3 regions of the Streptomyces sp. B6B3 genome follow, and region 1 is predicted to be linked to each of the others. Evidence: riboswitches for the same ligand, from Rfam matches in the RefSeq annotation. Region 1 holds a riboswitch; each other region holds the start of a gene.

Region 1 (9,971 bases):
GCCGTCGTCACCCCGTTCGACAAGAGCTCGCTGCGGAACATCGAGCAGGCGATCCGCGACTCCGACCTGGGCGTGAACCCCACCAACGACGGACACGTCATCCGGGTGGTCCTCCCCGAGCTCACCGAGCAGCGCCGCCGGGAGTTCATCAAGGTGGCCAGGTCCAAGGGCGAGGACGCCAAGATCTCCATCCGCGGCGTCCGGCGCAAGGCCAAGGAGCTCATGGACAAGGCCATCAAGGACGGCGACGTCGGCGAGGACGAGGGCCGCCGTGGCGAGAAGGAGCTGGACGACACCACGTCGAAGTACGTCGGCCAGGTGGACGAGCTGCTCAAGCACAAGGAAGCCGAGCTGCTCGAGGTCTGACCGGGGCCCAGAAGGACGCTGTCACCTGTGAACGAATCATCCTGGGGGCAGGCGGAGCACGTGCGCGCCGCCCCGGCGGGTCCCCTGCGCGATTCCGGGCGGGCGGCGCAGACTCGGGCTATGCCGATCGTGCCCGATGCCCACGTCCCCGCGGAGGGCGACGAGCCGACCCCGGGCGGGGCCGGCCGGAGCGGCGGCCCCGCCGACGAGCCGGGCGGCCTGACCCCCCCGGCCGCCGGACGCCCCGGTGTGCGGAAGCGCGCGGGGCGCGACCTGGGCGCCGCGGTGGGCGTCGGGCTGGCCCTGGGCGCGGTGATCGTCGCCTCGCTGTTCGCCTACAAGCCGGCGTTCCTCGGCGTCATAGCCGTGGCCGTGGTGGTCGGCCTCTGGGAGCTGTCCGCGCGGCTGGCCGAACGCAAGGCGATCCGGCTGCCGCTCCCTCCGCTGGCCCTCGGCGGCGCCACCATGGTCGTGGTCGGCTACCTGGAGGGGGCCGAGGCGGCCTGGGTGGCCGCCGCGCTGACCGCGCTGGCCGTCCTGCTGTGGCGGATGACCGGCTCGCCCGAGAACTACCTCCGCGACGTCACGGCCGGCGTCTTCGCCGTCTTCTACGTGCCCTTCCTCGCCACCTTCGTCGCCCTGATGCTGGCCGCCGACGACGGCGCCTGGCGGGTGTTCACCTTCCTGCTGCTCACCGTGGTCAGCGACACCGGCGCGTACGCCGTGGGCTGGCGGCTCGGCCGCCGCAAGCTGGCCCCCCGGATCAGCCCGGGCAAGACCCGCGAAGGGCTCGCCGGCGCCGTGGTCTTCGCGATGAGCGCGGGCGCGCTGAGCATGCAGCTGCTGATCGACGACGGCGTCTGGTGGCAGGGTCTGCTGCTGGGCGCGGCGGTCGCGGCCAGCGCCACCCTGGGTGACCTGGGCGAGTCCATGATCAAGCGGGACCTCGGCATCAAGGACATGGGCACGCTGCTGCCGGGCCACGGCGGGATCATGGACCGGCTGGACTCGCTGCTGCCCACCGCGCCGGTGGCCTGGCTGCTCCTGGTGGCCTTCGTCGGCGCGGGCTGACCCCCGCGGCCGATCTGCGACACTGGCGTCATCATGCCTGCACCAGGAGAGCTCACCTTCGCCGCGCCGCGCGGGGCCGCGATGCCGCCGCGCCACCTCGCCGACCTCAGCCCGGCCGAGCGCCGCGAGGCGATGGTCGCGCTCGGCGAGCGGCCGTTCCGCGCCCAGCAGCTGTCGCGGCACTACTTCGCCCGGTACGCCGACGACCCGGCGGACTGGACCGACGTGCCGGCCGCCGACCGGGAGCGGCTGGCCGGCGAGCTGCTGCCCCGGCTGATGACGGTGGTGCGGCACGCCAGTTGCGACGCGGGGGCGACCCGCAAGACGCTGTGGCGGCTGCACGACGGGACGCTGGTGGAGTCGGTGCTGATGCGCTACCCGGACCGGATCACCATGTGCGTCTCCTCGCAGGCCGGCTGCGGCATGAACTGCCCGTTCTGCGCCACCGGGCAGGCGGGTCTGGACCGTAACCTCTCCACCGCCGAGATCGTCCACCAGATCGTCGACGGCATGCGCGCGCTGCGCGACGGCGAGCTGGCGGGGGAGGGGCTCCCCGACGGGGAGCCGGCCCGGCTGAGCAACGTGGTCTTCATGGGCATGGGCGAGCCGCTGGCGAACTACCGGCGGGTGGTGGGCGCCATCCGCCGGCTGACCGACCCGCAGCCGGACGGCGTCGGGCTGTCCCAGCGGGGCGTCACGGTCTCCACCGTCGGCCTGGTGCCCGCCATCCACCGGCTGGCCCGCGAGGGTCTGTCCTGCCGGCTCGCGGTCTCGCTGCACGCCCCGGACGACGAGCTGCGCGACACCCTGGTCCCGGTCAACACCCGCTGGAAGGTCCGCGAGGTGCTCGACGCGGCCTGGGCGTACGCCGACGCCTCGGGGCGCCGGATCTCCATCGAGTACGCGCTGATCAGGGACGTCAACGACCAGGCGTGGCGGGCCGATCTGCTGGGCCGGCTGCTGCGTGGGCGGGGCGCCCACGTCAACCTCATCCCGCTCAACCCCACCCCGGGCAGCAAGTGGACCGCCTCCCGGCCCGAGGACGAGCGGGCGTTCGTGGCGGGGCTGGCGGCGCACGGAATCCCGGTGACGGTGCGCGACACCCGTGGTCAGGAGATCGACGGAGCGTGCGGGCAGCTCGCGGCCTCGGCCCGTTCCTGACTGCTATCGTTGGTCCGAACATCATTCCGACAGGGGAGCGCCCGCGGCGCTGAGAGTGCGACACCGGTCGCAGACCCTCGAACCTCGCCCAGGTCATGCTGGGTAGGAAGTTCGGAACCCTCTCGTGCCGTGCCCGCGCGCCTCGTGGCGAAAGCGACTCCATGAAGCGCAGCACCCGACGGCATGTCCGCGTCACGGCCCTCGTCTCCGTCGCCCTCGTGCTCGGCTCGGGCACCCTGACCGCCTGCGGCGGTTCGGGGGACTCCGGCGACGACACCGAGGTCGTCCTGGTGACCCACGAGTCCTTCCAGGTCTCCGACGACGTGCTGGCCCGGTTCACCGACGAGACGGGCTACACCGTTCAGGTGCTGCGCGCCGGCGACGCCGGCGTCATGGTCAACCAGGCCGTGCTGAGCAAGGACTCGCCGCAGGGCGACGTGCTCTTCGGGGTGGACAACACCCTGCTCTCCCGGGCCCTGGACGAGGACGTCTTCGAGCCGTACCGGGCGAGCGGTCTGGACCGGGTGCCCGAGGCCCTCCAGGTCGACGCGGAGCAGCAGCGGGTGACGCCGGTGGACACCGGGGACATCTGCGTGAACTACGACCGCGAGTACTTCGCGGAGCACGACCTCGACCCGCCGCGGACCTTCGACGACCTGGCCGACCCCGCCTACCGCGACCTGCTGGTGGTGCAGGACCCGGCCACCTCCTCGCCGGGGCTCGGCTTCCTGCTCGCCACCGTCGCCCACTACGGCGAGGACGGCTGGCAGGACTACTGGAGCCGGCTGCGGGAGAACGGCGTGGAGGTCACCGAGGGCTGGGAGGTCGCCTACAACGAGCGCTTCTCCGGCGCCGGCGACGGCGACCGTCCGCTGGTGGTCTCCTACGCCTCGAGCCCGCCCGCCGAGGTGGTCTACGCCGACCGCCCGGAGGACGAGTGGCCGGAGCGGGCGCCGACCGGCGTGAGCACCGGCACCTGCTTCCGGCAGATCGAGTTCGCCGGGCTGCTGGCCGGCGCCGGCAATCCGGAGGGCGGCCGGGCGCTGCTGGACTTCCTGCTGACCGAGGACTTCCAGGCCGACCTGCCGCTGTCGATGTTCGTCAACCCGGTGCGCGAGGACACCCCGCTGCCCGAGGCGTTCACCCGGTACGGCGAGCGGATCGAGGACCCGGAGACCATGGCGCCCGCGGAGGTCGCCGAGCACCGCGAGCAGTGGATCGACGCGTGGACGTCCGTCGTCGTGCGCTGACCGCCGAACGGCCGGCAGGGGCCGAAGGGCCGGGAGGATCCGAACGGCCCCGGCGGCCCGGGGCGCCGGAGCGGGCCCTGCGGCGCCGGGCGGGGCTGGCCAGGCTCGCTCTGATGGCCCCGCCCGTGGCTTTCGTGGCGGTCTTCTTCTGCTATCCGGTGGTCGCGATCACCGGCCGCGGCCTGCGCGAGGGCGGCGGCTGGCGGCTGGGCCACGCCGCCGACGTGCTGACGGATCCGGACGTGCTCGGCGTGCTGTGGTTCACCGTCTGGCAGGCCGCCGCCTCCACCGCGCTCACCCTGGCCCTCGCCCTGCCCGGCGCCTACGTCTTCGCCCGCCTCGACTTCCGCGGCAAGCGGCTGCTGCACGCCGCCGTCACCGTGCCGTTCGTGCTGCCCACCGTGGTCACCGGGGCCGCGTTCCTGGCCCTGCTCGGCCGGGGCGGGCTGCTCGACGACCTGTGGGGGGTGCGCCTCGACGAGGGCGTCTGGGCCATCCTGCTGGCCCACGCCTTCTTCAACTACGCCGTCGTGGTGCGGCTGGTCGGCGGCCTGTGGGCGCAGCTCGACCCGCGCCAGGAGGAGGCCGCGCGGACCCTCGGCGCCGGCGCGTTCGCCGCCTGGCGCCGCGTCACGCTGCCGGCGCTCGTGCCCTCCGTGGCCGCCGCCGCGGCGATGGTCTTCCTCTTCACCTTCACCTCCTTCGGCACCATCCAGATCCTCGGCGGCCCCCGCACCACCACCCTGGAGGTGGAGATCTACCGGCAGACCGCGGAGCTGCTCGACCTGCCGACCGCCGCCGTGCTCACCCTGCTCCAGCTCGCCGCGGTGGCCACGCTGCTGGCCGGCCACGCCGCGCTGACGCGCCGGGCGGAGTCGGCGCTCCGCCTGGTGGACGCCGACCGGACCGCGCACCGACCCCGCGGTACGGGCGAACGGGCGCTGCTCGGCGGCGTTCTGGCGGTGCTGGCGGTGCTGCTCCTGCTGCCGCTCGCGGTGCTGGTGGAGCGCTCGCTGTCCACCCCCGAGGGCTACGGCCTCGGCAACTACCGGGCGCTGACCAGCACCGAGGGTGGCACGTTCCTGGTGGCGCCGTGGGAGGCGATCGGCAACTCGCTGCGCTTCGCCGCCGTCGCCACCCTGGTGGCGGTTGCGGTCGGCGGGCTGGCCGCCGCGGCGCTCACCCGGGTCACGGGCCCGGGCGCGGGCCGGCTGGTGCGCGGGTTCGACGCGTTGCTGATGCTGCCGCTCGGCACCTCGGCGGTCACCGTCGGCTTCGGCTTCCTCATCGCGCTCGACGAGCCGCCGCTGGACCTGCGCTCCTCCTGGATCCTGGTGCCGCTGGCCCAGGCCCTGGTAGCGGTCCCGTTCGTGGTGCGCACCATGCTGCCGGTGCTGCGCGCCATCGACCACCGGCTGCGGGAGGCCGCCGCGGTGCTCGGCGCCTCGCCGGCGCGGGCCTGGCGCGAGGTGGACCTGCCGCTGGTGTGGCGGGCGCTGCTGGTCGCGGCCGGCTTCGCGTTCGCCGTCTCGCTGGGGGAGTTCGGCGCCACCGTCTTCATCGCCCGCGCCGACGCCCCCACCCTGCCGGTCGCCGTGGCCCGGCTGCTGGGCCGGGCCGGGCAGCTCAACTACGGCCAGGCCATGGCGCTGAGCACCATCCTGATGGTGCTGTGTGCCGCCACCCTGCTGGCCCTGGAACGGATACGCCCGCCGCGGGCCGGGGAGCTGGTGTGACGACCCTGCTGGAACTGGACGGCGTCCGGGTGCGCTTCGAAGAGCCGCCGCATCTCGCGCTCGACGGGGTGGACCTGGCGGTGGCGGAGCACCGGACGGTCTGCGTGCTCGGCCCGAGCGGCAGCGGCAAGTCGACGCTGCTGCGCGCGGTCGCCGGCCTCCAGCCGCTGGCCGCGGGCGCGGTGCGGCTGGCTGGCCGCGACCAGGCGGGCGTGCCGGCCCACCGGCGCGGGGTGGGGCTGATGTTCCAGGACCACCAGCTCTTCCCGCAGCACGACGTGGGCCGCAACATCGCCTTCGGGCTGCGGGTCAGGCGCGTGCCGCGGGCCCAGGCCGAGCGGCGGGTCGCCGAACTGCTCGATCTGGTCGGGCTGCCCGGCGCCGAGCGTCGCCCGGTCGCCTCGCTCTCCGGCGGCGAGCAGCAGCGCGTCGCGCTGGCCCGTTCGCTGGCTCCGGGGCCCCGGCTGCTGATGCTCGACGAGCCGCTCGGCGCGCTCGACCGCACCCTGCGGGAGCGGTTGGTGGTGGAGCTGCGCCAGCTGTTCCGCCGGCTGGGCACGACGGTGCTCGCGGTCACCCACGACCAGGGCGAGGCGTTCGCGCTGGCCGACCGGGTGGTGGTGATGCGGGACGGGCGGATCGCCCAGGAGGGCACGCCGGCCGAGGTGTGGCGGCGCCCGGCCGACGAGTTCACCGCCCGTTTCCTCGGCTTCGGCAACGTCGCCGAGGCGGTGGTCCGCGAAGGGGGCGTCGCGGAGACGCCCTGGGGCCGGGTGCCGGTGCCGGACGGCACCCCGGCGGGACCGTGCCGGCTGCTGGTCCGCCCGTCGGGCGTCGCCCTGACCGGGCCCGAGGAGGGTACGGGTCCGCGCTGCACCGTGCGGGCCAGGACCTTCCGCGGCGACCACGTGGTGCTGCTGCTGGACCCCGAGCGCGGGCCGCGCCTGGAGGCCACCGCGCCGCTGCGTTCGGCGCCGCCGGAGGGTGCCACGGTGGGCACCGCCTTCGACCGGGACGAGGTCGTCGCGCTCCCCGGCTGATCCGCGGGCCGCGGCGTAGCACCGTGGTACTACGCGGCCGGCCAACGTCCGGCCGTGGGCGGACGAGTCGGGCGCGCGGCTCCGGTGAGGTGGACGGCGTCGAACCGTTCTCCCGAAGGCGACCGAAGAAATGATCGAAGCAGAGGCACTCACCAAGCGCTACGGCGCCAGGACGGCCGTGGACGGCCTGACCTTCACCGTCCGGCCCGGCCTGGTCACCGGCTTCCTGGGCCCGAACGGCGCGGGCAAGTCCACCACCATGCGGCTGATCCTCGGCCTGGACGCGCCGACCAGCGGCCGCGTCACCGTGCGCGGCCGGCGTTACGCCGACCATCCCGCGCCGCTCGCCGAACTCGGCAGCCTGCTGGAGGCCAAGGCCGTGCACACCGGCCGCTCGGCCGCCAAGCACCTGCTGGCCCTCGCCCACACGCACCGCATACCCCGCCGCCGGGTCGCCGAGGTCGTCGAGATGGTGGGTCTGGCCGAGGTGGCGGGGAAGCGCGTCGGCGGCTTCTCGCTCGGCATGGGGCAACGGCTCGGGCTGGCCGCCGCGCTGCTCGGCGACCCGGCCGTGGTGATGCTCGACGAGCCGGTCAACGGCCTCGACCCGGAGGGCGTGCGCTGGATCCGCGGCCTGCTCCGCGGCCTGGCCGCCGAGGGCCGCACGGTCTTCCTCTCCTCGCATCTGATGAGCGAGATGGCGCAGACCGCCGACCACCTCGTCATCATCGGCCAGGGCCGGCTGCTCGCCGACACGGGCGTCCCCGAGCTGCTGCGCGCCGCCGGCGTGGGCACGCTGCGGGTCGTCACGCCCGAGGCGGCCCGGCTGCGCCGGCTGCTGGCCGGTCCCGACGTGACGATCGCCGGGCCCGCGCCCGACACGTTGGAGATCACCGGACTCGACGCGCCGCGGGTCGGGCTGACCGCCGCCGAGCACGGCATCCCGCTCTTCGAACTCACGCCGGGCCAGACCTCGCTGGAGGACGCCTACCTGGACCTCACCCGCGACACCGTCGAGTACCAGACGAGCACCGGCGGAGGCGCCCGATGAGCACCGTCACCGCGCCGCCCGCCGCGCCGCCCCGCGACCACGCCGCGGATCCGCCCGGGTACCGGCTGACCGGCTGGGGCATCGTGCGTTCGGAGTGGACCAAGCTCTGGTCGCTGCGCTCCACCTGGATCACCCTGTCCTGCGCCGCGGCGCTCTCCGTCGGCCTCGGGATCCTCGTCGGGGCGTCGCACGAGGACAACGAGGCCCACCGGCAGGTCGATCCGGTGGGGCTGCCGGTGTTCGGGATGACCTTCGCGCAACTGGCCGTCGCCGTTCTCGGCGTCCTTGCCATGACCGGCGAGTACGGCACCGGCATGATCCGTTCCAGCATGACCGCGGTGCCCAGGCGGCTGCCCGTGCTGTGGGCCAAGACGGGCGTGCTGGCCGTGGTCGTGCTCGCGGTCTTCGTGCCCGTCGCCTTCGTCACCTTCCTCGCCGCCCAGCCGCTGCTCGCCGGCTCCGGGTTGGCCGCCTCGCTGTCCGATCCGGGCGTGGCCCGTGCCCTGCTGGGCAGCGGGGTGTTCACCGCGTACGGCGCGGTGCTGGGGCTGACCATCGGCGCGCTGATCCGCCGCACCCCGGGCGCCATCGGGGTCTACGTGGGCGTCGTGATGCTGCTGCCGGAGCTCGCCTCCCTGTTGCCCTGGGCGTGGGTGGACGACGTGGTCCGGCTGATGCCGTTCGACATCGGCGAGTCGATGGGGCTGGCCCGTCCCGAGGAGGGCGCGCTGTCCACCACGGCCGCGTATCTGGCGATCGCGGTGTGGACGACGCTGGGTCTCGGCGCCGCGGCCCTCCTGCTCAGGCGCCGGGACGTGTGACGATGCCCCCGTGCGGAGCGACGGGATGAGCACCACCACGGCCACTCCACCGCGCCGCCGGGGGCCCGGGGGCGCCCCGGGGAGGGTGTGGCACGAGTACGCGGCGTCGCCCACCCGGCCGGTGCGGGCGCTGATGGGGCGGGTACGGGCCTTCGACGCGCGGCACCCGGTCTGCTGGGACCTGGTCCCGGTGCTGCTGCTCGCCCTGGTCGCGGTGGCCGACCTCGACGACGACGGCTGGCGGGAACGGGCGAAGCTGCCGGACCTGCCGACCGCCGTGCCCTGGGTCCAGGCCGTGTCGTTCCTGCTGCCGCTGGTGTGGCGCCGCCGCTATCCGCTGGCCACGCTGGCGGCGATGGCGGTGCCCGGCGCGATCGCGCTGTGGACCGGACTGACCTCGGGAACGCCGGTCTGCGCCTACATCGCGCTGTACAGCGTGGCGTTGCGCTCCTCGGTCCCGCGGTTGGCCGGGGCGCTCGGCATGCTGGCGCTGGGGACCGTGGCCTGGGCCTGGCGTTGGCCGACGACCGACGTCGCCGAGACCTACTTCAGATCGGTGATGCTGACCCTGGTCTGCGTGCTGGCGGGCTTCGTGGTGCGGATCAGGCGCGACCACATCGAGGCGCTCATCGACCGGGCGGCCCGCCTGGAGGTGGAGCGCGACCAGCGCGAGCGGCTCGCCGCCGCCGCCGAACGGGCCCGCATCGCGCGGGAGATGCACGACATCATCGGGCACAACCTGGCGGTGATCACCGGGCTCGCGGACGGCGGCGCCTACGCCGCCCGCCGGTCTCCGGACCGGGCCGCGCAGGCCCTGGACGCCATCGGCGCGACGAGCAGACAGGCGCTCGGCGAGCTGCGGCGGCTGCTGGAGGTGCTCCGACACGAGCCGGCGGCCGGCGGCGGCGCGGAACTGGCGCCGCAGCCGGATCTAGCCGAACTGGAGCGGCTGCTCGACCGGGTGCGGGAGGCCGGCCTCGGCGTGCTCAGCTCGGTCGACGGCCGGCCCGCGCGCCCGTCCGCGGCCCTGGCGTCCGAGCTGTCCGAGGGGGAGCAGCTGACCGTCTACCGAGTGGTGCAGGAGGCGTTGACCAACACCCTGAAGTACGGCGGCCCCGACACCCGGGCCCGACTGGCGGTGGACCGGGCGCCGGACGGGGTGACCGTCACGGTGACGGACGACGGCCGCGGCGCGTCCGGGCCCGCGCCGGCCGGCGGGGACGGCACGGGCCAGGGCATCGGCGGGATGCGCGAGCGCGCGGCCGTGTACGACGGCACCCTGGAGGCGGGCCCGTTGCCGTCCGGCGGCTGGCGGGTGCGCCTGTGGCTGCCCACCGGCCGGGGCGCCGCCGTCCCCGGCCCGACGCCCCGCGTGGAACCGGAGACCCCGGGAGGGCGACCGCGGTGATCACGGTGCTGATCGCCGACGACCACGCCCTGCAGCGCCTCGGATTCCGCATGCTGCTGGAGAGTCA
Region 2 (9,971 bases), on a different contig from region 1:
CGAGGCCGTTCGGAAACTATTCGCCTTAGTAGGAGGACCTTGGTCCTATGGCCGCCTTCACACCCCGGCCACCCTCGGGGCCCCCGTCCGCTGGTGTCACGGGCCCGCGAAGATCGGCCGGCAAGGCCCTAGCGGACCCAGAGCGTGATGGTGGAGCCGCGCGGGGCCCGGTCGCCGCCGTGGACGGACTGGTTGAAGACCTCGCCGGAGAAGAAGACCTGGTTCACGTCGACCTCGAAGCCCGCCTCCTGAAGGATCTCCGTGGCCTCGTCCACCGATTCCCCCCGCACGTCCGGCACGACGATCATCTCGGGGCCCGAGGAGAGGGTCAGGGTGATCGTCTCCCCGGCGGCGGCCGTGCCCGACGGGCCGGGCGACTGCTCGGCCACGGTGCCCGCCTCCTCGGGGGAGTCCACCCTCTCCTCGGCGACGCTGACCACGAAGCCCTCGGCGCGCAGCACCTGCTTCGCCTCGGCCTCCGGCAGCCCGACGACGTTCGGCACGGCGACCTCGGCGCCGCGGCTGAGCACCAGGTCGACGGCGGAGTTCGGCCGGCGCTCCGCGCCGTGGCCCGGCTGCGTGTCGATCACGGAGCCGCGCGGCACCTCGTCGGAGAACTCCCAGCGCTCCTCGCCCGGCGTCAGGCCGGCCTCCCTGAGCTCGTCCTTGGCCTCGGCGAGGGCCGAGCCGCGCAGGTCGGGCACCACCACGACCGCCGGCCCGTCGGAGACGACGATGGTGACCGTGGAGTTCCGCCGGACCCGCTCGCCGCGTTCCGGATCGGAGATGATGACGTGGCCCGGGTCCACGGTCTCCGAGGTCTCGTGCTCGACCTCGACCCGCAGCCCCGCGTCCCGCAGCCGCTCCTCGGCCTCGCTCTGCGACAGCCCGTACACCCCGGGTGTGCGCAGGAACTGCCCCGAGTTGATGTACCAGACCCCCAGGCCGATGCCGAGCAGCAGCAGCGCCGCGCCGACCAGCGTCAGCACCCGGCGGCGCGGCATCCGGCGGCGCGGGGGCAGCCCCTCCGAGCCGAACTCCTCCTCGGCGACGTACGGCGGCAGCAGCGGCACCTGGATGCGTGCCGTGTTCTCCCGACGACCGTCGGGAGCGCTGGCCCGCACCCCCTTGGGCAGCGGCACCACGCGGGTGCGGTCCTCCGAGCCCAGCTCAGGACCCACCCCGCCCGGCGCGGCCGGCCGGGGATCGGTGTCCAGCTGGGCCTCGCTGAGCACCGCGCGCACGGCCCGCACCAGGGAGAGCAGGGCCGCGGCGTCGGCCGGCCGGCGGCCCGGGTCCCGGGCCGCGGCCCGGGCGACCAGCCCGTCCAGCTCCGGCGCGAGGTCCTCGACCTCCTGGGAGGGCAGCGGCATGTCCTCGCTGACATGGGCGTACAGGACCCGCGCGGCGGTCTCCCCGGTGTACGGCTTGCGGCCGGTGAGCATCTCGTAGAGCAGCACGCCGCAGGCGTAGACGTCGGTGCGGGCGTCGACCGCGCCGCCCTCGATCTGCTCCGGCGCCAGATAGGAGAGCGTGCCGAGCACGGAGTCGGTGGCGGTGGACGTCGGTCCTTCCTGCGGATCGACCGCCCGCACCAGGCCGAAGTCCGCGACCTTGACCCGGCCGTCGTCGCCGATCAGCACGTTCTCCGGCTTCATGTCGCGGTGCACCAGGCCCGCCCGGTGCGCGGCCCCCAGGCCGGCCAGCATCGGCTCCAGGATGTCCAGCACCGCCCGCGGCTGGAGCGCGCCCCGGTCCCGCAGCACGTCCCGCAGGGTGCAGCCGGCCACGTACTCCATCGCCAGGTAGACGTAGCCGCCGTCGGTGCCCTGGTCAAGGACGCCGACGATGTTCGGATGGTCGAGCCGGGCGGTCGACCTGGCCTCCCGGATGAACCGCTCGACGAAGCCGGCGTTCTGGGCGAGTGAGGGGTGCATCACCTTCAGGGCCACCACCCGGTCGAGCCGGGTGTCCAGGGCGCGATAGACCGTGGCCATGCCGCCGACCGCGATTCGCTGCTCGACGCGGTACCTGGCGTCGAGCAGCCGGCCGATCAGCGGGTCCTGAAGGGTCGTGTCCACGGCTCACGAGTCTACGAGCCGGGTGCCGCGCCCCGGGCGTTTCGCGGCCCTCGGAGCCCGACTTGCAGCGGAACGGTGACCAACCAGCGGCACCGGGCCGCCGGGATCAGCCGCCGGTGGTCAGGCCCAGGGTCTGCCGGATGGCGATCTCCTGGTCGATCCCGAGCGTCGCGTAGCCCTCCGTGTACTCGCTCTCGAAGGCGGCCAGGTCCTGGGCGTCGGCCGCCCGGTTCCAGTGCGTCAGGCTGACCTCACGCGCCGCGACCAGCTCGTCGACCTGCCCGGCGACGTCCCCCGACCATGCGGCGGCCGCCAGGTCGCCCGCCTCCTGGTCGATGGTCCCGGCCATCTGCTCGGCCCACTCCCGTTGCGCCGGCAGCGGATCGTCCGGGTACGGCTCGTTCCAGATGACGATCTCCAGCGGCGTGGTGATCTCCAGGTAGCTCGCCTGGTCCGCGCTGAGCTCGCCGGGGTCGCCGCGCACCGAGCCCTCCAGCGGGGTGCCGTCGATATGGCCGAAGAAGCAGAGGATCTCCCGGTCACCGAAGGACCAGCTGGACTGCTGCGGGTAGTAGAAGTACATGGTGGTCGAGGTGTCGAGCTCCCAGGTGTCGAGCACGTAGGGCTGGACCAGCCGGCCACACTCGTCGAACGCGAGCTCGGTCAGCTCCGCGTCCCCGGGGAACTCCTGGTAGCCGGTCACCTGGGCGGTGCCGTACGCCTCCGCCTCGTGCGGGGCGTCGCAGGGCAGCCGGGTGACGGTGGTCTCCTCGGTGGCCTCGTTCTCCTCGTACTGGCCGAGGCCGGTGCCGGAGTCGAAGCAGTCGCCGACCCGGATGTCGAAGACGTCGATCTGCTCGCCGTCGTCGGGTGTCGGTTCGGTCGGGTTGGGGTCGTCGGTGGGCTCGTCGTCCGGCTCGCGCCGCTCCGGGCGCTGCTCCTCGGTGGCCTCGGTCCCCCCGCCGTCGTCGTCCGAGTTGGTCGCCGCGACGGGGATGATCACGGCGAGCGCCGCGATCTGCACGCCGGCCAGCACGACGCCGGCGATGGCCAGGCCCCGACCCCGCTCGGCCCCGGCGCGCGCGGAGAGCCGGGACAGCGCGACCAGCCCGAGCGTCAGGGCCACGGGGAAAAGCCCGACCAGGCCGGTGACCAGGGCGCCGATCGCCAGGCCGTTGACCGGCCGTGCCGGCGCCGGCTGGCCCCACGGCGGCGGCCCGCCGCCCGGCGGCTGCCCGGGACCGCCCGGATAGGGCGGCGGCGGACCGTACGGCTGCGGCGAGGGCTGTGCCGGCGGCGGGCCCGGCTGTGGGGCCGGTTGTGGGGCCGGCGGCTGCGACGGGGGTTCCGCCGACTTCCCCGGCTGCTGCTGGTGCGGTGGGGGCGGACCCTGCGGCGGTCCCGAGGGCGGCGGCCAGGCGCCATAGCCCTGCGGTGGCGGCGGAGTGTCCATGGTCCCCCCGGGGAGCGCGGTGATGCTGGGTGCGGCCCTGGAACCCTTGCGCCGCTGCGCCGGCCCGCCGCAGGGCGGATCGTATCTCAGTGCGAGAACGCCGGACGTTCCCGCTCCACGTCCGCGTCCAGGCTGGCCAGCCCCGCCATCGGGGACGAGGCGCGGGCGAAGTGCCGCCTCGGGATCCGCCCCGCGCGCCCGGCCAGCCGCCCGGCCAGCACCGCGTGCCGCATCGCCCGCGCCATCTCCTCGGGGCGCTGCGCCCGGGTGACCGCGGAGGCCAGCATCACGCCGGCGCACCCCAGCTCCATGGCCAGCGCCGCGTCGGAGGCGGTGCCGACGCCGGCGTCGAGGATGACCGGGACGCCGGCGCGTTCGGTGATCAGCTCGATGTTGTGCGGGTTGCGGATGCCGAGGCCCGAGCCGATCGGGGAGCCCAGCGGCATCACGGCCGCGCAGCCGGCGTCCTCCAGGTGGCGGGCCAGCACCGGATCGTCGTTGGTGTACGCGAGCACCGTGAAACCGTCGTCGACCAGGGTCTCGGCGGCCTCCAGGGTGGCCATCGGGTCGGGCAGCAGGGTGCGCTCGTCGGCGACCACCTCCACCTTCACCAGTTCGGTGCCCAGCGCCTCCCGGGCCAGCCGCGCGGTCAGCACGGCCTCGCCCGCGGTGTAGCAGCCGGCGGTGTTCGGCAGCGGCCGGATGCCGAGCTCGGCGAGCACGGAGAGCACCGAGCCGCGGGCGCCCGGGTCGATCCGGCGCATGGCCACGGTGGTCAGCTCGGTGCCCGAGGCGACCAGCGCGCGGCGCAACACGTCCAGGCTGGGCGCGCCGCCGGTGCCCATGATGAGGCGGGAGGACAGCCGCAGGCCGCCCAGCGCCAGGGCCTCGTCGCCGGCCGCGGTGTCGGTGGTGCCGGTGCTGGTGCCGGTGGTGTCGTTGGCGGGTGTGGTGTCGGTGGGGTTGGTCTCGGCCATGACGGTCTCAGCCTCCCTGTACGGCGGTCAGCACCTCGACCCGGTCGCCCTCGGCGAGCGCGGTCGCGGGCCACTGGCCGCGCGGGATCACGGTCTCGTTGACGGCGGCGGCGATCCCGCCCGGGCCGGCGGGCGCGGCGAGCAGCTCGGCCACCAGCCGGTCCAGCGTGGTGCCGGACGCGAGCCGGCGCCGCTCCCCGTTCACCCATACCTGGACGTCCGCGCTCACGTTGCTCACACCGCCACCTCCTCGCGCGCCGCGGGCGCCGGCTCGCCGGGCGACCAGCGCCGTGGGGTGAAGGGGCGGGCGTGTTCGGGAAGCTCCCCGCTCGTCAGCACCTCGGCCAGCACCTCGCCGGTGATCGGTGCGAGCAGCACCCCGTTGCGGTGGTGCCCGGTGGCCAGGTGCAGCCCGGCCAGCCCGCTCGGGCCGAGCAGCGGGGCGTTGTCGGGGGAGCCGGGCCGCAGCCCGGCGCGGCATTCGACGAGCGGCAGCTCGGTCACGCCGGGCACCAGCTCGTGGGCGTCGCGCAGCAGCTGGTAGACGCCGCCCGCGGTGACGGTGGTGTCCGGGCCGCACTCCTCCGAGGTGGCGCCGAGCACCAGCTCGCCGTCGGTCCGGGGCACCAGGTAGATCGAGCCGCCGCGGACCACCGCCCGCACCGTGCGGCTCAGCAGCGGCGGCCGGCCGGCCGGCATGCGCAGCCGCAGGATCTGGCCCTTCACCGGACGCACCGGCGGCGCGACGTCGGGCGGCAGCCCGGCGAGCTCCGCGCTGCGGCAGCCGCCGGCGAGCACCACCTGCCCGGCCGCCAACGTGCCGCCGTCCGACAGCGTCAGACCGGTGGCGCGCTCGCCCGTGACCGTCAGCTCGGTGGCCCAGACGCGGTGGAACGCCACGCCGGCCCGCTCGCAGGCGACCAGCAGCGCGGCCAGCAGCAGGCGCGGGTTCACCTGGTGGTCGCCGTCGACGCGCAGCCCGCCGCGCACGCCCGGTGCCAGCATCGGCTCCAGCCGGCGGCTCTCCCGGCCGGACAGCCACTGGGTCGCCAGGCCGCAGCGCTGCTGCAGCGCGTGCAGCTCGCGCAGCAGCGACCGGTCGTCGGCGTCCAACGCGGCCACCAGGGTGCCGCACGGGCGGTAGCCGACGTCGATTCCGGCCAGCTGCGTCAGCTCGGCGACGAACTCCGGATAGCGGGCGGCCGAGGCGAGGTTGAGGTCGAGCAGCGCCTCCTCGCCGTGGTGCAGTTCGGTGACGGCGGCCAGCATCCCGGCGGCCACCCCCGCGGCGCCGTCGCCGGGCCGCGGGTCGACCACCGCGGTGCGCAGCCCTCGTTGGGCCGCCCGCCAGGCGGTGACCAGGCCGATCACACCGCCGCCGACCACGACGACGTCCGCCGATCTACGCGCACTCACGCGACTCCTCCCTTCGCCGGCATGACCCGGATCAGGTTCGTACGGTCGGAGGCCGGCCAGCCTCCCTCTCAGCCCGGTGCGCCGGGCTCCCGTGGGTGTCCTTCGTCGGCAGCCTAGTACCGCCCTCGCCTGGCCGGAACCCGAGGGCGAGAGAGCGCTCTCTCGACTCGCTCCCGATCGCCCGTCATTGGCCGTCAGGTGCGCGGGCGAGTTCCGGGAATGCGTCGAACTTCTTGACGCCTTGTTTCGCCATCTCTAGGTTCCGGGTCAGAGAGCGCTCTCTCACACCCCCCACCTCATTCGAGGAGAGCACGTGAAACCACACACCTGGCCGCGGCGCGCGCTCTACGCCGGACTCGCCATCCTCGGCCTGATCGGCTCACAGTTCGTCGTCGGCGTCAGCGGCGCGGCCGCCGGTGACGATCCGGCGGGGGACAGCGCGGCGGCGGACGTCGTGCGCGTGGCGGAGTTCGTGGCGGAGTGCACGTTCAGCCACCAACTCCCCGACGACCCGATCGTCTTCCCCGGCCTGGCCGGAGCCTCACACATGCACAGCTTCTTCGGAAGCACGGTGACCAACGCACACACCAACCTCGGCGACCTGCTGGCGTCGGACAGCACCTGCGACCCGGCCATCGACCTCTCGTCGTACTGGGTGCCGACGCTCTTCGTGAACGGGCAGGCGGTCCAGCCGCAGTCCGCGACGTTCTACTACCTGGGCGAGGGCGTCAACGACCCCTCGAGGATCCAACCCCTGCCGCAGGGACTGAAGATCGTGGCCGGCAACGCGGTGGCCAGCGGTCCCGACCAGTCCATCGCGCGATGGTCGTGCCTGCACGCCGGGCACGTCGACCCGTCCAAGGACTTCGTGACCTGCCCGGCGGGCACGGCCCTGGAGTCGTACCTCGACTTCCCGCAGTGCTGGAACGGCGTCGACCTCGACTCGCCGAACCACAAGGACCACATGGCCTACCCGGTCAACGGCGCGTGCCCGGCGACCCACCCGGTGCCGGTGCCGAAGCTCCGTCAGGTGCTTCGTTACCCGGTCAACGGTGACCCCTCCGGGTTCGAGCTGGCCTCCGGGCCCGGCTACACGATGCACGGCGACTTCTTCAACGCCTGGCCGGTCGACGAGATGGCCCGGCGGGTCGCGAACTGCATCAACCCCGTCATCAAGTGCGGCCCCGACGGCACCCCGTAGTGCGCCGCCCCGACCGGCGCCGGCCGGCCCTCGCGGGCGGGCCGGCGCCCCTGGCGGCCGTGCTGGCCTCGGTCGTCCTGCTGCTCTGGGCCCTCACCGGATGCGGCGGGTCGGCGGCGGGTCCCGGTCCGGCGGGGCCCGGCGGGGACGCGACCACCGGCTCGGCGTCCGACGGCGGGGCGTCGGACGCGGCGGGGACCGGGGGAGCGGCCGGGCTGAGCCCGACCGACCTGGCCTGGGCCCAGCTGATGATCCCGCTGAACGACCGGATGCTCGCGATGCTCGACCAGGTCGCCCGGCACGGCCGGGACCCCGGCCTGCGCGGCTTCGCGGACGAGCTCGCGGCCAGCCACCGGACCGAACTGGGGCGGCTGCACGCCCTGCTGGACGACGCGGGCGTGACCTACACCAACCTCCACGAGGGCCACAACATGCCCGGCATGGTCACCGAGGAGGAGCTCGACGACCTCGTCCGGCTGCGCGGCGCCGCCTTCGACGCGGCGGCCAGGGACCACCTGCGCGAGCACCTGGCGGAGTCGGGACAGGTCTCCCGCGCCGAACGGGACGCCGGCGCGGACGACGACGCGACCACCCTCGCCGCGGAACTCGCCGACGCTCGCGTCGCCCAACTCGACGAGCTCGCCCGGCTCGGCGACTGAACACCCCACACGACCCCCCCACACGTACCCCCCACACGGGAAGGACCAGGACGACACGATGGATGTCACCACGCCGGGGCGCACCCCGGTGACCACGTCGCACCGGAGACGACCGCGCTGGCCGCTGGCCACGCTGATGGCGGTGCTCGCGACCGTTCTCGGCATCACCACGCTGGCGGCGCCGTCCTCCTCCGTGGCCGCCGAGGAGGTTCTGCTCTCCTACGACAAGCCGGCCCAGGCGTCCACCTCGCAGCACGACGGCACCTGCTGGGAATGCGGCCCCGACAAGGCGTTCGACCACGACCCGGCCAGCCGCTGGGCCACCTCCCCGGAGGGCGGCTGGGTGGACCCGGGCTGGATCTCCGTGGACCTCGGCGCCCCGGCCGACATCAGCCGGGTGGTGCTGCAGTGGGACCCGGCCTACGCCGTGGCCTACCAGATCCAGGTCTCGAACGACGGGCAGAACTGGCAGCCGATCCACGAGACCACCAGCGGCGGCGGCTACAAGGAGACCGTGCAGGTCTCGGGCAGCGGCCGCTACGTGCGGATGTACGGCACCCAGCGGTCCAACGGCTACGGCTACTCGCTGTGGGAGTTCCAGGTGTACGGCACCGGTGGCGCGCCGGAGACCCCGCCGGTGCCGGAGGACCCGACCTTCCCGGGCGAGCTGGTGTGGAGCGACGAGTTCGAGGGCGCCGCCGGCAGCGCGCCCGACGCGGCGAAGTGGACCGCCGACCCGGGCAACGGCAACAACAACGAACTCCAGATGTACACCGACAACCAGAACGCCCGGCTGGACGGCCAGGGCAACCTGGTGATCGAGGCGCGCCGGGAGCAGACCCCGGGCTCCAGTTGCCCGGTGGACCCGATCAGCGGCAGCACCACCTGCCAGTACACCTCGGGGCGCATCAACACCGCGGGGAAGTTCGACTTCACCTACGGCCGGGTCGAGGCCCGGATGAAGGTGCCCAGCACGGTCGGCCTGTGGCCGGCGTTCTGGATGCTCGGCTCGGACTTCAACGAGGGCCGGCCGTGGCCGTACACCGGCGAGATCGACATCATGGAGCACGTCGGCACCTCGCCCAACCTGGTGCACTCCACGCTGCACGCCCCCGCCTACTTCGGCGGCAACGGCTACGGCACCAGCCTGGACCTGGGCCAGCCGATCTCCAACGGCTTCCACACCTTCGCCGTGGAGTGGGACAGCCAGGGCATGGTGTTCACCGTGGACGACCGGGTCATCCACACCGTGGACCGGCAGGAGCTGGAGACGACGGTCGGGCCCTGGGTCTTCGACCACGACTTCTTCATGATCCTCAACGTCGCCGTCGGCGGCGACTGGCCGGGTCCGCCGAACGGGTCCTCGACCTTCCCGCAGCAGATGGTCGTGGACTACGTGCGCGTGTACCAGTAGCCGCGAGCACGGCCGAGCCCTGTCCGGGCGGTCGATGGGGGCACCTCCCAGCCTTCCAGGCTGGGGGAGGATCGGCCCGCGGCTCCCCCGGAGCTCGGGGGCCCGCCCGGACAGGGACTGGTGCCAGTCGGCCGGCAGTCAACGGTCAGCAGCAGCCGGCCCGGCTGGGACGCGCACAGCCGCCGGGTCCCCGCCTGGGGCCCGGCGGCCGCCCGCGCCCGGCCGTGTCCCCCGGCGCGCCGAGCGCGCCTATGCGCTCTGCCTGACCACCAGTTCCGGGTGGAAGACCACCGAGGGCAGCGGCCGTCCGCCGGTGTCGATCTGCCGCAGCAGCAGCCGGGCCATCTCGGCCGCCATCTCCTCCACCGGCTGCCGGATCGTGGTCAGCGGCGGATCGCAGTTCAGCGCGGGGACGCTGTCGTCGAAGCCGACCACCGCCACGTCCTGCGGCACCCGCCGGCCCTCCTGGCGCAGCATCGACACCGCGCCCAGCGCCATCAGGTCGGAGGCCACGAAAACCCCGTCGAGCTCCGGGTGCCCGGCCAGCAGCCGGCGCATCTCCATCGCGCCGCTGGCCTGGGTGAAGTCCCCCTCGGTCCACGGCACCTCGGCCTGCCCGCGCTCGGCCATCGCGGCCCGGAAGCCCGCCAGCCGCTCCTGCGCCACCGGCATGTCCTGCGGTCCGGCGATCGCGCCCACCCGCCGCCGCCCGATCGCCACCAGATGCTCGGCGGCCAGCGTGGCGCCGGCGCGTTGGTCGGCGTCGACGT
Region 3 (9,971 bases), on a different contig from region 1:
TCCTGCCGGACCATCACTGCCACGGTGTAGACGGTGTTGCCGTCCCGGTCCTTCTTCACCTCCTGCGTCTCGAAGTTGCTGATCTTCACTTCCGGCGCGACGGCGCACCGCAGCACGCCGAGCCGGGAGATGTCCACGGGAATGGACTGCATGTGGGTTGGCCTCCTTGGCCGCTCACGACACCAGACTCCTAGCCTGACGTCACTCGTCCTTACGAGCTGCGAGTATGCAGAACCTTGACGCCCAGAGGCAACCACTTATGCTGACGAGTGACGTGAGAGAGATGCACGACACACCACCCGCGAGGAGAGGGCCACCCAGTCATGGCAGAGATCCAGCGCCCCGGAGCGCTCTACCGCCAGGTCGCCGCCGCCATCCGCGAAGCCATCGCCGCAGGCGAGTACGAACCCGGCAGCCCACTCCCCTCAGAAGCGCAGCTCATCGCCCGCTACGAGGTCTCCCGCCCCACCGTGCGCAACGCCATCTCCGCCCTACGCGCCGAAGGACTCATCGAAGTCATCCACGGCAAAGGCAGCTTCGTCCGCACCGCCCCCACCCAACTCACCACCCTGGACCGCACCATCACCCAGGACGAAGACGGCACCTTCCACACCGGCCTCGACACCTGGCAACTCCTCGAAGGCCCCACCGTCCACCGCACCCACACCACTCCGGAGACCGGCCGACTCCTTGGCCTCCCCACCGAGGAACCGCTATTCGGCGTCGACCGCCTTTACAACCACCCGGACACCGGCACCCGCCTCGCCCACCGCACCCTCATCCCCTACGCCACCGCTGAAGACACCGAACTCGCCGACCACCCCGACACCGACCCCGCAGCCAGCTACGCCATCCTCACCAAGGCGGGTCACACCCTCACCTGGACCGAAACCACCCGCGCCCGCATGCCCTTGCCCGACGAACGCGAAGCCCTGCACCTCCCCGACGCCACCCCGGTCCTGCACACCACTCGCGTCACCCATGGCACTGACGACCGCCCGCTGATCCTCGAAGAGCTACGGGTCAACGGCGACCACGCCCGAACCGCCTACCGCATCACAGCCCGCACCCCGCACCACCTACCCGTCACCCAGCCCTGACCCGTTGAACTGAGCCTCATACTCAGCGATCCGGGCCCGAATACGCGGGTCATCTGCGCACTCGGACGGAAGAACGGTGGTGCGCCACACCCAAGCCACGACAAGCTGATCAACCGTCAGCCCCACCGCCCCCGAGAGGTCGACGCGGGACAGGATCGCCCCCTGCAAGTGGGCGTCGCGCAGGTCTGTTCCCTCCAGGCCGGCGTGTTGCAGCTCCGCTCCCTCCAGGTGGGCACCGATCAGGATCGCCTCCTTCAGGTGGGCACCGCGCAGGATCGCCCCCTCTAGGCGGGCGTCAAACAGGTGCGCTCCCTCCAAGCGGGCAGCGACCAGGATCGCCTCCTTCAGGAGGGCGTGGCGCAGATCTGCTCCCTCGAAGCGGGCAGCGACCAGGATCGCCTCCTTAAGGAGGGCGTGGCGCAGATCTGCTCCCTCCAAGTGGGCGTAGTCCAGGGCAGCCTCCTTCAGGTGGGCACCGCGCAGGTCTGCTCCCTCCATGCGGGCGCGCCTAAGGATCACACCCTCGAGGTGAGCGTCGCGCAGGTCCGCCCGACGCAGATCGGTGTGGGCGAGGTTGATACGGAAGGATTCGTCTCGTCGGGGACGCCTGCACAAGACGGTAAGAGCCGCCTGCACGTGCTCCTCAGGGGATTGTTCTGTGTCCTCAGCATCGGGATCGGCTTCCAGTGGGGGCGCCGGTGCATGATGACGGATGTAGGCGGCCAGGACTTCCACGACGGTGGGATGGTCCCTCTCGGAATCGCGCATGATGCGCTCCAGGGCGTAGATGCCGCCCAGGCGCTCCGTCATGTTCTCGGAGCCAAGGAGCTTGATCGCTTCGACGTACCGGCCGGTGACCTGACCCTCCCGAGTCAGCTCAGCTTCCTGCCGGTCCTTCTCCCGCGTGTGCTCGAAAAGTTCACGCGTGTGTTTCAGGTTCCGGTCGGTGTAGTACAGGCCCAGCCCTGCGACGATGCCCGCGCCGATCGCCACGAGCGTGGTACGGAAGCCGGTGATCACCACACCGTCAGCCGGTTCAAGGTCCGTCTCCCGTAGATGGGCACCGTCGAACCACCACGGGCCTTGCCACAGCAGCGCGAAGAAGACCACGACACCGATGCCAGTGAATCCCCACCCCACGATCCGCCTCATGAACCCCGTTTTACCAGCCCGCGCTGAGCCCCACCGTCCCTGCGGCTGACCAGCCCGCACGCCTCAAGCGGCTTCTTTGTCGAAACCCGTCTTCACTTCCTCAAGGGCGCGCCTCGCTGCGCGCCGGGCGGCCCTGACGTCCCTGGCCGGGCGTGCGGCCTGGCGGCCGGTCCCGGCCGGGCGCCGCCGCCCGCGCGTCGAGGCGGCACGGGAGTGTTTGGGGCGGGCGGCCTGCGAGTCCTGAGCCACCTGACCGGGCCGGGGCCCGCGTCGAGCAAGGACAGGGGGCCACTCGGGCACCAACGTGGGCAGGACCAGCCTGCCCGAGTCGCCGGCCAGCGTATGGCCCCCTGACCATGCTCGACCCCAACCCGGGCAGGACACCGGCCCAACACTCTCCGGCCACCCGCGACCGCAGGCGCGGCACCCATGGCGCCTCACCCAGCCCGCCGCAGCCGAGCGCCTGTTACCCGCGCCAGCAACGCGATATCGCGTGCGGTCGAGGCCGAGCAAGTCAGCCGAACCACGCCCGAGCCGTCCGGCGCCGCGTCGGCCCGCAGCTGTATGCCCTCCGCGTCTACACCGGCCAGCCGCAGCCCGGAAGCCAGTGCCTCGGCGGCATCCTTCGCGTCTCGCCATCCATCCACGTAGTCGACTCCCGTACCCACAGCACGGTGTCAGGGTCGAACTCCGCGTTGAGTGATCCTGTCTCGTCGTCCGGGCCGTGCATCGCTGAACACCCTTCTGTCCATCTGACTTGGGGTCCTGCGGCTTGATCACAACGACCGCAGCCCCGATACCATCGGCACCGGGGTTCTGCGGAATCCCTGCCGGACCACCCGCGAAGCTGCCAGGCGGAGAGGGTGGTCCGGTCACGTATGGGGTTGTCGGTCAGGGAGCCTGACGGGGTGGGCCCGTCTCCTTCTCTCGGTCGTAGAGGGGGTTGCCGGGCGCCGGGTCGACGCGCATGAACCACTCCGTGTAGAGCTTGAACTGGCGATGCGAGACGTTCCGGCCGGTGTGCTCCAAGGCCCACAGCTCAACCGGCGCGGACTCGTTGTCCACCAGCTCGGACGAGGCGTCGCAGGTCAGGCACTCAATGCGGAAAATCGCCTTGGTGGCGTTCGGCGCTGTCTCCTCGCCCAGCGTCCAAGGCACGTGGTGTTTGATGACCGACCGAGGACTCACCAGGACCGCCGCCCCAGTCGCTCCGCCACGAGCTCCACGCGGTCCGGCTGAACGTCCCATTCCCGCCCGCCCTCGACGGGGCGAAGCCACACCCGGCCCGACTGGTAGTCCATGACCTTGCCGAGCCGGCCCAGCTCCGTATCCCGTGCCAGAGAACCGACCTTGGGTGTCGACGTGCCACTCACGGGGCCACCTCCACTCCATGGATGCGGCTCGGCCTCACGTCAATCCCGTACGACGCCAACCACAGTGCCCGCCGCCGCTCACGTTGCTCGGTCCGCTCGCGACGCGAACGCCGTTCCGCGGCGGACAGCACGTACGGGCGGACCAGTTCATCGGCGCCGCGCCCCGGCTGGCGAGGCAACACAATCGTCGGCTCGTCCTCCCGGCGCACTTCGGCAAGGACGGAGTCCGCCCGATGGCGGCCGGGGGCTGGCAAGAGCCGTCGCAGCAACGGCAGAAGAATCCAGGCGATACAGTGCGACACGTCGACGCTCCTTCGTAGCGTTGGCCACGCCCCCGGACCGAGCCCACGGTCGCGGGGGTCTACGTCGCGTGATCATCGCGTCGCTCACTGGGACGTAGGAACCACGTCCCAACCCCACTTTGGGACGTCCCGCGTCGGGTAAAACGTCCCTAGTGCCGTCCCACCATGCGGAGAGAGACTGTGGAGCCGAACGAGAGGCTACGAGCTGTCATGGCAGCCGGAGGCTGGACCCATGCCACCCTCGCGGCGAAGGTCGACGTGGACCCCAAGTCCGTCGAACGCTGGGTGAACCTCGGCCGCACACCACGCCGTTCCACGGCCATGCGGGCAGCCGAGACCCTAGGAGAAGACGTGCACGCACTCTGGCCTGCCCTACGCCAAGCCCGCCCCGCCCGCGCGGTCAGCCCCGAACTCGTCGCGCTCCACGAACAACGCGCCAACGTCCCCGCAACCGCGTTCGTCGACCTCATCACCCGCGCCACTGAGCAGATTGACGTGCTGGTCTACGCGGCCGTCTTCTTGCACGAGGCCAATCCCAGACTCAACGAGCTACTCAAGGAACGAGCAGCCGAGGGCTGTGCCATCCGGATTGCCATCGGCGACGCCGACAGCCCCAACGTTCAGCATCGCGGCCAAGAGGAGAAGTTCGGCCACGGCATCGAATCGCGCTGCCGCCTGGCCCTCATGCACTACCGCCCGCTCATCGGCGTGCCCGGCATCGAAATCAGGACCCACGGCACCACGCTCTACAACTCCCTCTACCGCGCCGACGAGGAGATGTTGGTCAACGCCCACGTCTGGGGCGTCAACGCCTACGGCGCACCCGTCTGGCACCTACGCCGCGACGCCCGCGGCGGCATGTTCGACACCTACGCCGAGAGCTTCAACGCCGTCTGGGCCACCGCCAAACCTGTCACCGAGGAAGCCTGAACCATGGCACGCACCGAGTACTACGACGACCCCGACGCCCCCAAGCCCAACAGCCTCGTCGTCGCCGCCTCAGCCGTCGTCACCGACGATGCCGGCAACATCCTCCTCCAACGCCGCCGCGACAACGACCTGTGGGCCCTGCCCGGCGGCGGCATGGAAATGACTGACTCTCTCCCCGGTACGGCGGTGCGCGAGGTCAAGGAAGAAACCGGCCTGGACATCGAGATCACCGGCCTCGTCGGCACCTACACCGACCCGCGCCACGTCATCGCCTACACCGACGGCGAAGTCCGCCGCCAGTTCAACATCTGCTTCAACGCCCGCATCACTGGCGGAGAGCTGACCATCTCCGACGAGTCCACCGAACTCCGCTTCATCCCACCCGCCGACCTAGCCACCCTGCCTATGCACCACACCCAACGGCTGCGGCTCCAGCACTACCTAGAGCACCGCAACAGCCCTCACCTCGGCTAGGCGCGTGACAACAATCAAGAATCAGAATCCCGTTCCACCTATCGAAACCCGGCCCTTTCGATCCTTTCTACCTCCGCATCAAAAGCCGCCATGGCATCGTCATCAATCGTGAGCTTGAAGTGCAAGGTTAGATCGATACGCAGATCGGGATCATACATATCCACCTGCGAAAATCTGTCGAAGTTGCTCACCAGAGTTTCTACAAATTCGCGAAACTCGCGCACTGGATTGTTCATCAGCACAGCCGTCAGCTGAAGAAACTTCAACAGATGCGACGGCGCCCGAGCAGAGCGGAGATCAACAGCGCACCGCATGAAGCCCTGATAAATGTCAAGCAGGCGCTTAGCGACGTGCTCAATCACGACGGGGTCACCCGGCTCACCTGGAGGACCGAAGGCACTTCGTTGCATATCCTCCGAAAGCCAGTAGTTGATTCTTTCGCCAATCTCCGATGCGCTCCCAATTACGCTATCCGCATACGCGACAACCTCCTGAGCGTTGGCAAGATACTGCCCTGCGCCAGGGTTTCCCACGGCGTGGTCAAGCCACACCGGATTCAGCTTATCCATGCCAATTTTGAGGAAACCTGCCCACGCCAAATATTCCCACACGATTGGCTTCTCAACGAGAAGGCGATCTAACTGATCCTGAGTTCTGGGAACTTTCGGGACAGGCTTATTCTCCCCGCCCTCACCAAGATCTGCACCACTGTTCAATGAGGGAGCCGAGGAATTCCCATGGTAGAGATTTAGGGTGATGGGCCCATTGAATTGGCCGGCTTGAAACACGGGACCGTGAGTTGAGCCGCTGAAGTCGTTGCGCGCCTCGAAAGGCGCTCCAGCAGCCGTATTCCCATCCGGCCTATCAGTTGACTCCATGCCGCCTCCCCAAGCCCTCGATCTGATACTAGTCAGGTTACTGCGGGAAGAGGCTGCATCCCTCGTCAATACCAAGATCCACCTACAGACCGAATCCCACTTGCAGGGCCAGCCTGTGGAGTCGAACTCTTGCCCGCCGCGAGCCCTTCCACTGTCGAGAAGGCAGTGTCCCGGTCCGAGGCCCGCCTCGGACCGGGACACTTCCGTCAGTCCGCGAGCGGCAGGTAGAGGCGGTTGCCGCCCTCGGCGAACTCCTGGGACTTCTGGGCCATCCCGGCGGCTGCCTCGGCGGCTTCGGCCGAGGCAGCGCTGGTCAGGCCCAGTTCGTCGCCGTAGTCGTTCATTATGCTTCTACTAATCTTCATCGAGCAGAAGCGGGGGCCGCACATGGAGCAGAAGTGGGCGGTCTTGGCGGGTTCGGCGGGGAGGGTCTCGTCGTGGAAGGCGCGGGCCGTGTCCGGGTCGAGGGACAGGTTGAACTGGTCCTCCCAGCGGAAGTCGAAACGGGCGTCGGACAGGGCGTCGTCCCAGTCCTGGGCGCCCGGGTGGCCCTTGGCGAGGTCCGCGGCGTGGGCGGCGATCTTGTAGGTGATGACGCCGGTCTTCACGTCGTCCCTGTCGGGCAGGCCGAGGTGCTCCTTCGGGGTGACGTAGCAGAGCATCGCCGTGCCCCACCAGGCGATCATCGCCGCGCCGATGCCGGAGGTGATGTGGTCGTAGGCGGGAGCGATGTCGGTGGTCAGCGGGCCGAGGGTGTAGAACGGGGCGTCGTCGCAGAGTTCGCGCTGGAGGTCCACGTTCTCCTTGATCTTGTGCATGGGCACGTGGCCCGGCCCCTCGATCATGGTCTGCACGTCGTGTGCCCTGGCGATGGTCGTCAGCTCGCCGAGCGTGCGCAGCTCCGCGAACTGCGCCTCGTCGTTGGCGTCGGCGATCGAACCGGGGCGCAGCCCGTCGCCGAGGGAGAACGTGACGTCGTAGGCGGCGAGGATCTCGCAGAGCTCCTCGAAGTGCGTGTAGAGGAAGCTCTCCTGGTGGTGGGCGAGGCACCAGGCCGCCATGATCGAGCCGCCGCGGGACACGATGCCGGTCTTGCGGCGCGCGGTCAGCGGGACGTAGCGCAGCAGCACGCCGGCGTGCACGGTCATGTAGTCCACGCCCTGTTCGGCCTGTTCGATCACGGTGTCCCGGTAGATCTCCCAGCTCAGCTCCTCGGCCCGGCCGCCGACCTTCTCCAGCGCCTGGTAGATGGGCACGGTGCCGACGGGGACGGGTGAGTTGCGCAGCACCCACTCGCGGGTGGTGTGGATGTCCCGGCCGGTGGACAGGTCCATGACCGTGTCGGCGCCCCAACGGGTCGCCCAGACCATCTTGTCGACCTCCTCCTCGATGGAGGAGGTGACGGCGGAGTTGCCGATGTTGGCGTTGACCTTCACCAGGAAGTTCCGGCCGATGATCATCGGCTCGGTCTCCGGATGGTTGATGTTGGCCGGCAGTACGGCGCGGCCGGCGGCGAGCTCCTCGCGGACGAGGTCGGCGGGGCGGTTCTCGCGGAGCGCGACGAACTCCATCTCGGGGGTGATCTCGCCGCGGCGCGCGTACGCCAGTTGGGTGACGGCGGCGCCGCTGCCGCGTCGGGCCCCGCCGTTCGGGCCGTGCTCCGCGGTGTCGCCGCGTTCGGCGATCCAGCCCGCGCGCAGCGGCGGCAGGCCGCGGCGGACGTCGGTCTGGACGTCCGGGTCGGTGTACGGCCCCGAGGTGTCGTACAGGGACACGTCCCGGCCGTCCGTCAGCCGCACGTGCCGCACGGGAACCCGGAGGTCGGGGCGCGCCCCGGTGAGGTATCCCTTGTGCGCGCCGACGGGCCGGTCGGCCGCGGTGCGGGCAGGCGTGCGTGCGTTTTGCTTGGTCATCGGACCTACTCCCTACGCCGGCATTACCCGGTAACAGGTTCGGCGGTCGGCGCGGCCTCAGCGCCCTCTCAGCCCCGTGCCCGGAGCTCCCGCGATTGGCACATATGCGACTCCACGCTAACGGCACACCGGCCGAGCTGAACAGGGGGCCGGGTCGCTTAGGCGATGATCTGACCGTGACCTCATTCGACGACGCCCCCGGATCCGGGCAGGGACCCGAACCCGGGCACGCGCACGCGCATCACCATCACGGCGGTCCCGCCGCGCCCGTGTCGCTGCGGCTGCGGCGGGTCATCGCGGCGGTGCTGATCCCGTTCGCCGCCCTGGTCGCCGCCGGCGTGGTGCTGCTGTGGCCGGGCGGCGCGCCGGAGGGCGAGGGGCAGCGCACCGGGCTCGGCTTCGACCAGCAGACCGAGGACGCGCGGATCACCGAGGTCGAGGAGGTGAACTGCGCGGACATCGGGGTGCAGGTGCCGCGCGGCGTCACCGGAACCTGCGAGACGGCCACGGTCGAGGTCACCACGGGGCCGCACGCCGGACGCACCTTCGACGAGGTGGTCCCGCCGGACGCGCCGCAGCGCTACAGCGTGGGCCAGAAGGTGGTCGTCGCCTTCGCCCCCGATGCGCCCGAGGAGTTGCAGTACAGCATCAGGGACGTGGGCCGGGAGCCGCCGATGCTGCTGCTCGCCGGGGTGTTCGCGCTGGTCGTGGTGGCGGTCGGGCGGCTCCGCGGGCTGCTGGCGCTGGTCGGCCTGGTGGTGAGCTTCGCGGTGCTGACCGCGTTCATCCTGCCGGCCATCCTCAACGGCTCCAACCCGCTGCTGGTCGCGGTCATCGGCGGCAGCGTGATCATGCTGGTGACGCTGTTCCTGACCCACGGGGTGACCGCCCGCACCGCGGTCGCGGTGCTCGGCACGTTGATCTCGCTGCTGCTCATCGGGCTGCTGGGGTCGGCGTTCATCGGGTGGGCCAGCCTCACCGGGAACACCGACGACCAGACCAGCCTGGTGCACAGCCTGTACCCGGGCATCGAGATCCGCGGGCTGCTGCTCGCCGGCATCCTGATCGGCTCGCTCGGCGTGCTGGACGACGTGACGGTGACCCAGACGTCGGCGGTGTGGGAGCTGAAGCAGGCGGAGCCGGGGGCAGGTTGGCCGAAACTGTACCGATCGGCGATGCGCATCGGCCGGGACCACATCGCCTCGGTGGTCAACACCCTGGTGCTGGCCTACGCGGGCGCCGCGCTGCCGCTGCTGCTGCTCTTCACCATCGCCCGCAGCGGCGTGGACACCGTGGCGTTCAGCGAGGTGGTGGCCGAGGAGATCGTCCGGACGCTGGTCGGCTCGATCGGGCTGGTGGCCTCGGTGCCGGTGACGACGCTGCTGGCGGCGCTGGTGGTCAGCGCCGACCGCCGGCCGGACGCGGCCGTTCCGGCCCCGAGCAGGGCGCCGGGTGCCGCCGAGGGGTCACGCGCTACCAGCCGCCACCGGAAGAGGAGGAGACGAACTTCCGCACCACGAAGATGAGGATCGCCACCAGGGCGGCGAACAGCAGGATCTTGAACACGAAGCCGACCAGCATCGTGATCAGGCTGATGAGCATGGTGCCGAAGACGGCCAGCGCGATGGCGGGGATGGCGATCCACCGAACCCACCATGGCAACGCCATGAACGCGCCCTTCATTGCCCGGCTCCTCCTAGCGAATACGACCCGATACCTCGATGCTATGCGGGCGGAGCCGTCGGCGGGAGTCCCAGCGCCCCCCGTCCTCCCCTGACCGTTCCCTGAGATGAACCCTGACGGCGGCGACCGGCCGGCCTCAGCCCTCCGGCGGCGAGAAGATCACCAT

The links. A riboswitch is a leader RNA that binds a small molecule or an ion and turns the genes downstream of it on or off. The one in region 1 is predicted to bind thiamine pyrophosphate.
Region 2: linked by a shared signal. The riboswitch ahead of thiO (glycine oxidase ThiO) and the one ahead of ABGB06_RS04310 (thiamine ABC transporter substrate-binding protein) in region 1 are both predicted to bind thiamine pyrophosphate.
Region 3: linked by a shared signal. The riboswitch ahead of thiC (phosphomethylpyrimidine synthase ThiC) and the one ahead of ABGB06_RS04310 (thiamine ABC transporter substrate-binding protein) in region 1 are both predicted to bind thiamine pyrophosphate.

Annotation. Positions count from the first base shown of each region.
Region 1 covers NZ_JBDPLU010000001.1:1,013,752-1,023,722, forward strand. Annotated here, with positions in the region: gene frr (ribosome recycling factor) at 1-366, shown strand, start outside; gene ABGB06_RS04300 (phosphatidate cytidylyltransferase) at 385-1,437, shown strand; gene rlmN (23S rRNA (adenine(2503)-C(2))-methyltransferase RlmN) at 1,471-2,598, shown strand; TPP riboswitch at 2,620-2,725, shown strand; gene ABGB06_RS04310 (thiamine ABC transporter substrate-binding protein) at 2,760-3,848, shown strand; gene ABGB06_RS04315 (iron ABC transporter permease) at 3,962-5,584, shown strand; gene ABGB06_RS04320 (ABC transporter ATP-binding protein) at 5,590-6,624, shown strand; gene ABGB06_RS04325 (ATP-binding cassette domain-containing protein) at 6,755-7,675, shown strand; gene ABGB06_RS04330 (ABC transporter permease) at 7,672-8,496, shown strand; gene ABGB06_RS04335 (histidine kinase) at 8,522-9,904, shown strand; gene ABGB06_RS04340 (response regulator transcription factor) at 9,901-9,971, shown strand, end outside.
Region 2 covers NZ_JBDPLU010000009.1:301,153-311,123, reverse strand. Annotated here, with positions in the region: gene pknB (Stk1 family PASTA domain-containing Ser/Thr kinase) at 129-2,081, opposite strand; gene ABGB06_RS20935 (septum formation family protein) at 2,188-3,534, opposite strand; gene ABGB06_RS20930 (thiazole synthase) at 3,621-4,379, opposite strand; gene thiS (sulfur carrier protein ThiS) at 4,519-4,740, opposite strand; gene thiO (glycine oxidase ThiO) at 4,746-5,927, opposite strand; TPP riboswitch at 5,919-6,030, opposite strand; gene ABGB06_RS20915 (DUF1996 domain-containing protein) at 6,241-7,128, shown strand; gene ABGB06_RS20910 (DUF305 domain-containing protein) at 7,128-7,787, shown strand; gene ABGB06_RS20905 (family 16 glycosylhydrolase) at 7,846-9,201, shown strand; gene ABGB06_RS20900 (LacI family DNA-binding transcriptional regulator) at 9,451-9,971, opposite strand, start outside.
Region 3 covers NZ_JBDPLU010000005.1:360,476-370,446, reverse strand. Annotated here, with positions in the region: gene ABGB06_RS14165 (hypothetical protein) at 1-152, opposite strand, end outside; gene ABGB06_RS14160 (GntR family transcriptional regulator) at 324-1,100, shown strand; gene ABGB06_RS14155 (pentapeptide repeat-containing protein) at 1,080-2,252, opposite strand; gene ABGB06_RS14150 (hypothetical protein) at 3,144-3,410, opposite strand; gene ABGB06_RS14145 (hypothetical protein) at 3,437-3,625, opposite strand; gene ABGB06_RS14140 (XRE family transcriptional regulator) at 4,138-4,857, shown strand; gene ABGB06_RS14135 (NUDIX domain-containing protein) at 4,861-5,331, shown strand; gene ABGB06_RS14130 (hypothetical protein) at 5,370-6,209, opposite strand; gene thiC (phosphomethylpyrimidine synthase ThiC) at 6,416-8,122, opposite strand; TPP riboswitch at 8,115-8,226, opposite strand; gene ABGB06_RS14120 (YibE/F family protein) at 8,227-9,648, shown strand; gene ABGB06_RS14115 (DUF5326 family protein) at 9,596-9,805, opposite strand; gene ABGB06_RS14110 (cupin domain-containing protein) at 9,942-9,971, opposite strand, start outside.